DNA from 3 places in the Nisaea sediminum genome. Region 2 is predicted to be linked to each of the others. Evidence: riboswitches for the same ligand, from Rfam matches in the RefSeq annotation. Region 2 holds a riboswitch; each other region holds the start of a gene.
What was found. A riboswitch is a leader RNA that binds a small molecule or an ion and turns the genes downstream of it on or off. The one in region 2 is predicted to bind cobalamin.
Positions count from the first base shown of each region.

Region 1 (3,944 bases), on a different contig from region 2:
GATGTTGTTCAGGAACCCCTGCAGGAACCAGCGCTGGTTCGCCGCGCGCGGCTCCAGATCCCTGACCGAGAGCTTGGTATCGCTCGCGAAGAAACTCATAACGCCGAGGTAGATCAGGTAGGCGGCGCCCGCATATTTCAGGATGTTGAAGGCGAGGATGCTCTGCGAGATCAGCAGGCCGATGCCGATCGCACAATAGGTGATGTGCACCAGATTGCCGGTGAGCACGCCGAGAGAGGATTTGAGGCCGGCCGCGCGGCCGCCGATGATCGTGTTGCGCATCACGATCACCATGTCCGGTCCCGGGCTGATCATGATGAGCGTGGTGATACCGAGAATGACGATGATCTGGTCGAGCATGGCGGGTCCCCAACAAATGTCCACTGAGGCTAGCGGTAGCCGGGCCGGCTGATCCAGAGGCAAATTGGGCCAGAGGCAAATTGGGAACGTCGAAATTTCCGTGTCAGGCGGGATCGGGCGGGGGAAGCAGCCTGCAGATCACGCCGCGCCGGAAGACCGGGGGCCGCTCCTTCAGCGGTGGAACGCCATGCGGAGAGGCGGCAACGGCTCTTGCCGCCGCGATAATTTCCTCGACCTGGGTTTCCGGATCGGCATCGCCGATCACATAGCTCCAGAGCCCGGGTCCGCGCAGCGCCAAGGTGACCGGCCGGTCGCACACCGCCATGCATTCCACGGGACGCAGGGCGATCCCGGGTTCGCGGGCGCAGGCGTCCTGGAGCCTTTCAAGCAGCAGCTGCCCATTGCGCTTCGATCCATCGGCGGCGCGGCAGGAGGTGCAGACATCGATTGTGACGGGATGGGGAGGGCGGTTCTCGCCGCCCTCCGTCGCGATATGCTCGCTCACGCGTCTGCGGTGGCGGAAGATGCCCCGGCCCGCTCCCAGACGAAGCCGGCAACGCAGCCGGTCAGAGCCCAGGTGACGGCGTGCACCACCAGGGACGCCGAGGCGAAATGCCCCGACAGTTCCGAGGGGACGTTGCTCGTGTAGCCGTCCGCGTGGGGAGCCCCGATCACGTGCGGGAGCGCGATCAGCGCAAGACCGGCGACGATCGCGAGCAGGCTGGAGACGCGGAGCGCGAGGAACAGGCCCGCCGCGGTGGCGATCGCGGTTCCGATCCACCAGATCTGCCGGTCCTCCAGAACCGCCGCCGCGGAGCCCGGAAGTTCGGGGCTGAGACCCAGGGCCGGCGCAAGGCCGGTCGCGGCGAACGCCGCAGCCCCCCAGGCGAGGCCTGTCCGGGTGGTGATCTTCGCGTTGGTCAGGACCATCACGGCGAGCAGGATCAGGGCGAAACCGAATGTGGTTCCGACCGTCGCCAGCGCCGTCGAGAGGCTGCGCTCGATCCCGTCCTCGGGCGCCCAGGCGTTTTCGTTGCCGTGATCCTCGCCGGCATGGGCGAGATGGACGAACGAATCGCTCTGGATTTCCGACGCATGCGCGACCAGGAAACGTCCCGCGCTTGCGATCTCACCCGACTCGTATTTTTCCGCTTCGAGGATCAAGGGGGTGGTGGTGACTTCCTGCAGGCCGGCTACAAGCGCGCCCGCAAGAAATCCGGCCGCGAGTGCGGCCTTCACAAATCTCGTCAGCATGGTGAGGTCCTAGTGGCAGGGAAATGCCATGCTGTGACGGGTGTCGTGGGCCGCGTTGTGGACCGTATCCGACGACGCGAATCCGGTCAGGAAGACGATCCCGAGTCCGCCGAGAAGGGCGAAGGTGGCGATCAGTTTCTTCGAGCTGCCGATGGAAATCGCGGCGGTCTGCTGAGTGGTTGTCGTCATGTGTCCCTCCGACAAGAGCCTGTCCGGGGCGGGCACTCCTGCCATTCCCGGATGTTGCTGTTTCAGACGCCCGGTCATCCGGACGCCACGTCGGCAGGTCTCCTGGCTCGCGGGTCACTGCTTCGTCCTGCCTTCCCAGTCCCCGGTGGGACCAGTGGCTCACTCCGGACGTCGCTCGCCGCTCACAGTTGCGGGGGCAGCCACGGATTTGGTCCCTGATGGGTACGCCGCACCGTGTTCCCTTTTAATCCTCAGCCGATCTTTCAGCATCGGAGCCAACATCAGATCAGAATATCGTCCCCTTCGCGCATGAACAAGCGATGATCCGGTCTCAGGCGATCCTGCAGCCGAATTCAAGGGCGCCGTCGCGCAACATCTCGAACAGATGCGCCGCATAGGAACGGTGAACATAGATGTCGTAGACCGGCTCCGCGCTGCGGCAATCGATCAAAACGGACGCGTGGAACAGACTGGTCATCCGGCTCGTACCCGGCTGGAAAGCATCGGGGTGAAGGTCGATTCCGCAGCCCTTGGCGAGCAATGTCCGCGCATCGCGGCCGGAGAGACGGAGACAGACTCGGGCGTGTGAGAGCCCGGTCACCGCCGCGCTTTCGGGCAGGGCGGCACGGAGATGGGCCGCGAGGTCCCGACTTTCCGGTTCGCTGACGATCCAGCGCCCGGTGCCGGTTCCGAGGATGCGCGGGCGGCCTGATCCGGTCGCTTCATTGGGCACGCTCGACGGCGCGACGCCGAGTGCCTCGCCAGCCGCAGCGATCGGATCGTCGGAGCCTGCCTCGATCTGAACAACGGAAAGAGGTCCGCGTTCCGCGATGAGGATGCCGGGACCGTTGAACGGGGCGGCGCCGAAATCGCCGGGTATGAGCAGGCCGGCAAGGGCGGAGCGGCGAAGAGGGGATGCAGGATCAGCCATGGAGGCGCGTTCCTTCCTCGTCATAGACCACGGGCGAGGTCACCCGGCACTCGACGGCTTCGTTGCGGAGCGGAAAGACCGCCCAGACGGTCTCCCCGATGCGCTCCCGTCCGTTCTTCAGCATGCCGAGCGAGATCGGCCGGCCGAGATTGGGGCTGAGGTAGGCCGTCGAACTGACATGGCCGAGCTTGGGCACCGGTGGCGGCGTCTTCGGATCGGCCACCAGTACGGATCCGGCGCGGATCTTGGTCTTGCCGTCGAGAGGTGTCAGGCCGACGAGTGTCGGGCGCGACGGGTCTGCCATCAGTTCCCGCGCCGCCATCGCATCGCCGACGAAGCGCTTCTTCGTGCTCATCATGCCGCCGAAGCCGAGGTCGGCGGCGGTGTGGCGACCGTCCACCTCGCTGACCGTCACGTGCCCTTTTTCGATGCGCAGGATACCCAGCGCCTCCATCCCGTAGGGCAGCAGGCCGTGGTCCGCACCGGCCTCGATGCAGCGTTCCCAGGCGGCCGTACCGTAGTCGGCTGGAACCGCGATCTCGTAGGCCAGCTCGCCGGAGAAGCTGATGCGGAAGATGCGTGCCGGAATGCCGCCGAGGCTCGCCTCGCGGACCCCCATGAACGGGAAGCCGTCGTTGGAGAAGTCCATGTCGGGGAAGAGTTCCAAGAGGATCGCGCGGCTGTTCGGCCCAGCGATCGCCATCGCTGCCCACTCGTCGGTGACAGAGGCGACCTTCACGTCAAGATCCGGCCAGTGCACCTGGAGCAGCACTTCCAGATGCTGCATCACCGGTCCCGCCTCCGCGGTGGTGGTGGTCATGTAGTAATGGTTCTCGCCGATGCGCGAGGTGGTGCCGTCGTCGAGTGCGATACCGTCCTCGCGCAGCATCACGCCGTAGCGCGCCTTGCCAACGGCAAGCGTCTTCCAGCCGTTGATGTAGACCCGGTTCAGGAATTCCGCCGCGTCCGTGCCCTGGATATCGATCTTGCCGAGGGTTGAGACGTCGGAAATGCCGGCGGCGTTCCGCACTGCGAGGGTTTCGCGGATGATCGCCTTGTCCATCGCGGCGCGGGACGGCGTCTCGCCGGGTTGGAGATAATATTGCGGCCGCATCCAGAGTCCCGCCTCGACCATCTTCGCGCCGTTGGCGAGGTGCCAGTCATGCATCGGCGTGCGCCGCACAGGATGGGCGTGGCGGCCGCGTTCACG
Region 1 is NZ_JACZCQ010000001.1:504,723-508,666, forward strand. It holds gene IG122_RS02365 (LysE family translocator) at 1-360, opposite strand, end outside; gene IG122_RS02370 (DUF1636 family protein) at 464-865, opposite strand; gene IG122_RS02375 (CbtA family protein) at 862-1,614, opposite strand; gene IG122_RS02380 (CbtB domain-containing protein) at 1,624-1,803, opposite strand; cobalamin riboswitch at 1,879-2,098, opposite strand; gene IG122_RS02385 (sarcosine oxidase subunit gamma) at 2,135-2,734, opposite strand; gene IG122_RS02390 (sarcosine oxidase subunit alpha family protein) at 2,727-3,944, opposite strand, start outside.
Region 1: it holds a riboswitch for cobalamin, as region 2 does, so the genes downstream of both, IG122_RS02380 (CbtB domain-containing protein) here and cobW (cobalamin biosynthesis protein CobW) in region 2, are expected to answer to the same signal.

Region 2 (3,944 bases):
GGGAGCGCGTCACGCTGACGCTTACGGCAACGGTAACCAATTTGGAAAGAATCGGCACCACTCGTTAAGCCTGGCATCGGCTTACCGCCATCAAGACGCTAACATCCGGCCAAACAGGTGCGTATTCGTGCGTCAACAATGCCGATTTCATGAAGGATCCGGATCCTTGAATCACCTCGACCAGAAAGACGGACTGCATCTTGGCTGCGGAAGCCAAATTCTCGATGATATGATCAACTTGGACATCGTTGCCGGCGACGGGGTTGATCTCGCGTTTGACTTGGATGCGGTGGCCTCCAACCCGCTGCCATTCGCGGATAACCGTTTCTCGAAATTTCTGATGCATCACACCCTCGAGCACTTGCAGAAACCGCTCGACGTCATGCAGGAGCTCTATCGGGTCGCCAAACCGGGGGCCGTGTTTCAGATCGCCATCCCGCACGGGTTTCATGAGGACGCATGGGTCGATCCGACGCACACACGGCCGTACTTCCCGAAAACGTTTCAGTATTTCGGGCAGCCGAAATACTACGGCATGGACTACGGCTATACCGGCGACTGGGACTTGACACGGTGCGAGCTCCGCATCGAGCGGCACGTTGTGCAAGGGAAAACGAAGAACGAAGTCATGATGATGGTCAGAACGTGCAACAGCATCGTGAAGGAGCTTTATGTGGAGCTCACCGCGATCAAGCCCGCGAGACCGAGAGAACGCTCCCTGCTGAAGCCCCCCGCTGAAACACTGGTGATTATCTGAAGATTTCCGGGCGGCCCGGCACTTCAGGGCCCGCCCCTGTCCTCTGACGATGTTCAGACGGAAATATTGACCAGCGAGCCGCGTTCGAGCTGCTCGGCGAGTGCGACGCGTTCCGCCGATTCCGCATCGAACAGGGCCTGACGCCTCTGATCAGCCGTATCGGAAGCGGCATCCACGGCGCTTCTCGCGTCGCGCAGGTCGGCCTCGCGCTGGGCGACGACCCGCTCGGCCGCCTGAAGCGCGGACTGCGCCTGCGAGACAGCCGCACTCTGCTGACTGGAACTGCCGATTACGGAACTGGCCGCGACGGCGGGACTTTCGGCGGCGGATACGGGCTGCGGGGTGGTGGTCGTCGGGGAGCCCCCGGAAGCCGCCGGTTGCGCCGCTCCGACAAGGTTGAGCGCACTCAGTTGCTGGGATACCGAAGTCGTTGATGCAATCGCCATCTGGTGACTTTCGATTCTCGTCCGTTCAGGTCCAATCGACTCATTTTTTCGCAGGCAATGTAACCGATATTGTCCTCCGGAGTCGATTCCGGCTCCGACGGTCCTTGACTCGAAAGCCGCCCCATCAGACAAGAGTCCCGCAGACGGTTCCCCTCGGGGATCAAAAGGGAACGTGGAGGTCCGGTCAATCTGGCCGGTCCAAGCCGCGGCTGCCCCCGCAACTGTAGCCGGCGAGCGCTTCGACCGGAGGCCACTGGAGGCAGGGAACTGCCGCCGGGAAGGCGGATGGAGCGCGAAGACCCGGCGAGCCAGGAGACCTGCCGTCAGCATCGTCGCCCGCTTCGGTCCGGGGTGTGTCCGGGGCACGGTCTTCCGTTCGGTGACGAGACGTGACATCACCGGCCTTTGGAAGGCCCGAGGAGGCAGACATGAGTGAGAAGATCCCCGCCACCGTCATCACCGGATTTCTCGGTGCCGGCAAGACCAGCATGATCCGGCACCTGGTGGAGAACAATGGCGGCCGCCGCTTCGCCTTCATCATCAACGAATTCGGCGATCTCGGCGTCGACCGCGAGCTGCTGACCGGCTGCGGCATCGAGGGCTGCAGCGACGAGGACGTGATCGAGCTCGCCAACGGCTGCATCTGCTGCACGGTCGCGGACGATTTCCTGCCGACCATCGAGGCGATCCTCGCCCGCCCGGACAAGCCCGACCACATCATCATCGAGACCTCCGGCCTCGCCCTGCCGAAGCCGCTGGTCAAGGCCTTCGCCTGGCCGGAAGTGCGCACCCGCACCACCGTCGACGGTGTCATCGCGGTGATCGACGCCGCCGCCGTCTCCGAGGGCCGTTTCGCCGACGATCACGACGCGGTGCAGGGCCAGCGCGAGGCCGACGAGTCGCTCGACCATGAGAGTCCGCTGGAGGAGCTGTTCGAGGAACAGCTGCAGTGCGCCGACATGGTGGTGCTGAACAAGACCGACCTGCTCGACGAGACCAGTCTCTCGAAAGTGCGGGAGACCGTCCTTCCCTATCTCCGGGGCGGCGTGAAGACCGTCGCCAGCGCACACGGCCAGCTCGGCGCGGAAATCCTGCTCGGCCTCGGCGCCGCGGCGGAGGACGATCTCGACAGCCGGCCCTCGCACCATGACGACGGCCACGAGCACGACCATGACGATTTCGACAGCTTCGTGCTGCCGCTCGCGTCCGTCGAGGACGTCGAGGCGCTGGAGGAGCGCATCGTCGCCGCCGTGCGCGACCACGACATCCTCCGCGTGAAGGGCTTCCTTGACATCCCGGGCAAGCCGATGCGCCAGGTGATCCAAGGTGTCGGCCCGCGCATCCAGCGCTATTTCGACCGCGACTGGAAGGGCGGGGAGACGCGGGAATCCCGCCTCGTCGTGATCGGCCATCACGGGCTCGACCGCGCCGCCATCGCCGCCGCCATCGCCGGGTAACAGACCCGGCCTCTCCTCAGCGGAGGCCCCATGCATCTTCTGGCGGCAACACCCGGCACGGTCACCGACGGCAGCGAGGCGGTCGATCTCGGCCAGACGCCGGGCGACATCCTGATCCTGAGCGCGGCGGACACCGAACTCTCCTGCCTCGCCCAGGGCTATGCGCAGGTGACGGCCGGCCATGACGGCCCGTTCCCGAGCCTGCGTCTCGCCAATCTCATGCAACTCGGCCACAACCTCTCCGTCGATCTCTATGTCGAGGAGATGGTTGCGCACGCCAAACTCGTCGTCGCGCGGGTGATCGGCGGCACCGGCTACTGGCCCTACGGCGTCGAGCAGCTCTCGGCCTTCTGCCGCCGCAAGAAGATCCCGCTCGCCTTCCTGCCCGGAGACGACCAGCCGGACCCGGACCTGAGCGGGCACGGCACGCTCGATACCGCCGCCTGCCAGCGGCTCTGGCGCTACCTGATCGAGGGCGGGATCGGCAACGCGGCGGAGGCCGTCCGCTATGCCGCGAGCCTGATCGGAACGGAAACCGACTGGCGCGAGCCTGCACCGCTGCCGAAGGCGGGATACTACCTCGCGGGCCGCAACCATCCGTCGCTGGAGGAAGTGCTCGCCGCCTCCGCGCCGGACGCGATCCCGGCGCCGATCGCCTTCTACCGGGCGCTGGTGCAAGCGGGGAACACGGCGCCCGTCGACGCGCTCGTCGAGGCGATGCGCGCGGAGGGCCTCGCGCCGGTGCCGCTCTATGTCTCCAGCCTGAAGGACCCGGTCTCTGCCGACCTGATCCGGGATGCGATCGAAGGCGCACCGCCGGGCGTGATCCTGAACGCCACCGGCTTCGCCGTCTCCAAACCGGGCGCGCCCGGCGGCGCAACACCGTTCGATCCGGCCGACTGCACCGTGCTGCAGGTGATCTTCTCCGGCGGCAACCGCGAGGGCTGGGAAACGTCCACCGCCGGTCTCTCCGCCCGCGACATCGCCATGAACGTGGCCCTCCCGGAGGTGGACGGACGGGTGCTCGCCCGTGCCGTCTCCTTCAAGGCCGAGGCGCGGCGGGACGCGGCGACGGAATGTTCCATCGTCACCTACGCCCCGGTCCCGGACCGCATCGCCTTCACCGCGAAGCTCGCGGCGGGCTGGGCGAAGCTGCGTGCGACGACGGCCAAAGAGCGCCGGATCGCGCTGGTGCTGGCGAACTATCCGAACCGGGACGGCCGGCTCGGCAATGGCGTCGGGCTCGACACGCCGGCGGGAACCATCAACGTGCTCCGCGCCATG
Region 2 is NZ_JACZCQ010000014.1:13,346-17,289, reverse strand. It holds gene IG122_RS22065 (2OG-Fe(II) oxygenase family protein) at 1-68, shown strand, start outside; gene IG122_RS22060 (class I SAM-dependent methyltransferase) at 167-757, shown strand; gene IG122_RS22055 (hypothetical protein) at 811-1,203, opposite strand; cobalamin riboswitch at 1,331-1,542, shown strand; gene cobW (cobalamin biosynthesis protein CobW) at 1,632-2,660, shown strand; gene cobN (cobaltochelatase subunit CobN) at 2,691-3,944, shown strand, end outside.

Region 3 (3,944 bases), on a different contig from region 2:
CCTCGTCCGTGTCCTGGCCGAGGCGGGGGGCGGCCGTGGGGACATCGGACGCCTGGCCGTGGAAATCGATCGGCGTGTCGGAGGTCGGGTAGGTGAGGCCGCTGCCGTGGGTGACCTCGTGATAGGGTTTGCCCATTTCCTTGAACCGGTCGCTCGCGACCGCCTCGCGGACGGTGCGGTAGGGCTCCCAGCAGACACCGTGCTCGCGGAAGCGCGGCGCCAGCTCCTCAAGCGTGGCGGCGGCGACGGCCGTCTCGACGACTGGATTGATCTTGGCGCGATACTCGAAGCGGAGGCCTTCATCTTTGGCGAAGCTGATTCCGGTCTCCGTCTCGACGGCGGCGATCTCGGCCTCGATGCCGAGGGAGGCGAGCAGGCCGGTCCATTGTTTCGGCGAGAGTGCGACCAGCATGATGTAGCGGCCGTCGGCGGTCCTGAAATCGCGGCCGAAAGCGCCGAACACGTCGTTGCCGTAGCTCGGCCGGTCCTCCGGCTCGGTCATCACCTCCGCGACCTGGCCGAGCGTGCCGAGGGTGGAAAGCGCGATGTCCCCGAGCGGCAGGCGGATCTCCGCCCCTTCGCCGGTCTTCTGCCGCGCGCGCTCGGCGGCGAGCAGTGCGAAGGCCGCATTGGCACCGGCGATCAGGTCCCAGGCCGGCAGCACGTGGTTCACTGGCCGCTTCTCGCCCGGCAGGCCGGGCTCGCCGGTCATCAGCGGGAAGCCGGCGCCGGCATTGGCGGTATAGTCGACGCCCTGGGTCCCGTCGGCCCAGCCCATGACCCGGAGGCTGATGATATCCTCGCGCCGCGCCTTCAGTGCCTCGTGGGAGAGGAATCCCGAAACCGGGTAGTTGGTGACGAAGAGGCCCCGGCCTTCGCCCGGCGCCGTCGCAAGGCGCAGCGCCAGCTCCCGGCCCTCCGGATTGCGGAGATCGAGCGCGACGGATTTCTTGCCCTTGTTCAGTCCCTCCCAATAAAGGCTCGCGCCGTTCGGTGCCTTCGGCCAGCGCCGGTAATCGAGCCCGCCGCCGATCGCGTCAAAGCGGATCACGGTGGCGCCCATCTGCAGCATGTTGAGGGTGCAGGAGGGGGCGGCGATGAAGGAGGCGCCCTCGACCACCGTCAGATCTTGAAGGAGCTTGTACATCCGTGTTTCTTGGGTCTGTTTCGTCAGGAATGCAATTGGCGCCGACCCTAGCACGGTTGGGGCGGCGCCAAAGAGGCCCAAACCGGAAAGAAGTCTGTCCGAAATGAAGTCTGTATATGTCGATGCCGACGCCTGTCCGGTGAAGAACGAGATCCTGGCGATTGCCGACCGCACGGAAGCGACTTTCTACATCGTCAGCAACCGGGGTTTCCGTACAGGCGACCGGGCGAACGTGAAGAACATCCTGGTCTCGGACAAGTTCGACGCGGCGGACGACTGGATCGCCGAGCGGGTGCAGCCGGGCGACATCGTCGTTACCGGCGATATTCCGCTCGCCAGGCGCGCCATCGAAGCGGGCGCCAAGGCGCTCGGCCATGGCGGGCGGGAATTCACCGAAGCGGGAATCGGCATGGCGATGGCGATGCGCGATCTGATGTCGGACCTCCGGGCCATGGGCGAGGTCTCAGGCGGCGGCCCGGCCTTCTCGAAAAGGGACCGGGAATCCTTCATCCGCGAGCTCGAGCGGATGCTGCGGGCCTGATGCTGCATCGCAGCGCTTGACAGAAGCGCGCCGAAAAACGAGCCTCGCATTGTTGGTGTCCTTCGGGACGAAAGGGAATCCGGTGCGCCTCCCAAGCGGCAAATCCGGGACTGCCCCCGCAACTGTAGCCGGCAAGATCCGACCGGGAATGCCACTGGCCTCATCAAGGCTGGGAAGGCGGTTTGGATCGAGGAGCCGGGAGTCAGGAAACCTGCCAACGCTGTGTCCCATTTTTACCCGGGCGGGGTGCACCGGAGGAGGTTTAGATGACCCGACTATCCACCCAAATTCCGGCCGACGATGCAGCCGACCGCGATCTCGCAACCCTGATCCTGACGCTTCTGAGCGTCGCGGAAGACGACCGGACGCTTTCCCGGTCCCTCTCCATGGTGCGGGCGGAGACCTCGCGGGAGGATTTCGCCGGCGGCATGCAGGAGGCGGCGCGGCGCATCGGTGTGCTCTTCGGCGCCGCACAGCGGCTGGAAGTGACAGAGAGAAGTTCCATAAACCGATTGCCGGTCTGATTGGCGCCCCGTCCGTTCGCTGCTAGCCTCCCGGCTGAATTTTTCTCAATGGGAGAGAGCGGGTGAACGATCAGACACCCCAGTCCATCGACGCGGCGCTTGCCGAGATCCGGTCCGTGCTTGGCCCGAAAGGCTGGCTCGAGGATCCGAGCGACACGCTGAAATACCGGACCGACTGGCGCGGCGCGCCGGAGGGCGAGGCGCTCGGCGTGGCCCGACCGTCCTCGACGGAGGAGACGGCGGCGATCGTGAAGGCGGCGGTCAAGGCCGGGATCTGCATCGTGCCGCAGGGTGGCAATACAGGCCTCGCCATCGGTTCCGTGCCGACCGAGAAGCGGCCGACCATCGTCGTTTCGACCGACCGGCTGACGGCAGTGCGCACTCTCGACCCGGACAATTACGCCATGGTCGCCGAGGCCGGCTGCGTGATCCAGAACATGCAGGCGGTCGCGGCCGAGGCCGGGCGGCTCTTCCCGCTCTCGCTCGCCTCCGAAGGCTCGAGCACGGTTGGCGGCACGCTCTCGACCAATGCCGGCGGCAACAACACGATCAAATACGGCAATACCCGCGAGCAGATCCTCGGCATCGAGGCGGTGCTGGCGGACGGCTCCGTCTTCGACGGGCTGGAGACGCTGCGCAAGAACAATACCGGCTACGACATGAAGCAGCTCTTCATCGGCGCCGAAGGCACGCTCGGCATCGTCACCGCCGCCGCCTTCCGCCTGATGCCGCTGCCCCGGGTGCGCGAGACAGCGATGCTCTCCGTGCCGTCCCCGCGCGAGGCGCAGAAGCTTCTGGGCTCGGCGCGCGAGCTCTCGGGGGACACCATCCTCGCCTTCGAGATCATGCCGCGCGCCTCTTTCGACATGGCGATCAAGTATATCGACGGCATTGCCGACCCGCTCACAGAGCCATCGCCCTGGTACGTGCTGATCGAGATGGGCACGCCGTCGCCGCTCGACGATCTTCGGGGCAAGCTGGAGGCGATCTTCAGCCAAGCGATGGAGCAGGGCTGGGTGACCGACGGGGTGATCGCCGAGAGCGAAAGCCAGCGCCGCGAGCTCTGGCGCATTCGCGAGGAGCAGGCCGAGGCGGGCAAGCGCGAGGGCACGCCCCGCATCGCCGGCGACGTCTCGGTCCCGGTCTCCCGCGTCGCCGATTATCTTGAGCAGTCGCAGGCGGCGATGAGTGAATGCGTGCCGGGCCTGCTCTTCAACTGCTTTGGGCATATGGGCGACGGCAATATTCATTACACCGCACGCAAGCCTGCTTCCGTCGGCGATGCCGAGTGGGAAGAGAAGAAACCCGAGCTGACCGCGCGGATGTACGAGACCGCGCTTGCGCTTGGCGGCAGTTTCTCTGCTGAACATGGCATCGGATCCGAGAAGCTTCCCTATCTGATCAAGTATGGCTCGCCCTCGAAGATCGCCCTGATGAAGGCGGTCAAGCAGGCACTCGACCCGAAGAACATGATGAATCCGGGGAAGGTCATTCCCTGATCACTTGATCCCGGCCCGCATGAAGCTCTGGACGAACTGCCTCTGGAACAGGAGGAAGGCGATCAGCAGCGGGCCGGAGGTCATCAGCGTCGCCGCGGTGATGATCGCCCAGTCGATCCCCTGGTCGGTCGAGGAGAAGACGCTGAGTCCGACCGTCACCGGCCTTGTCTCGACCGAGTTGGTGACGATCAGCGGCCAGAGGAAATTGTTCCAGTGGTGGCTGACCGAGACCA
Region 3 is NZ_JACZCQ010000003.1:32,233-36,176, reverse strand. It holds gene IG122_RS05125 (CoA transferase) at 1-1,147, opposite strand, end outside; gene IG122_RS05120 (YaiI/YqxD family protein) at 1,251-1,688, shown strand; cobalamin riboswitch at 1,725-1,921, shown strand; gene IG122_RS05115 (hypothetical protein) at 1,955-2,212, shown strand; gene IG122_RS05110 (FAD-binding oxidoreductase) at 2,275-3,711, shown strand; gene IG122_RS05105 (carbohydrate ABC transporter permease) at 3,712-3,944, opposite strand, start outside.
Region 3: it holds a riboswitch for cobalamin, as region 2 does, so the genes downstream of both, IG122_RS05115 (hypothetical protein) here and cobW (cobalamin biosynthesis protein CobW) in region 2, are expected to answer to the same signal.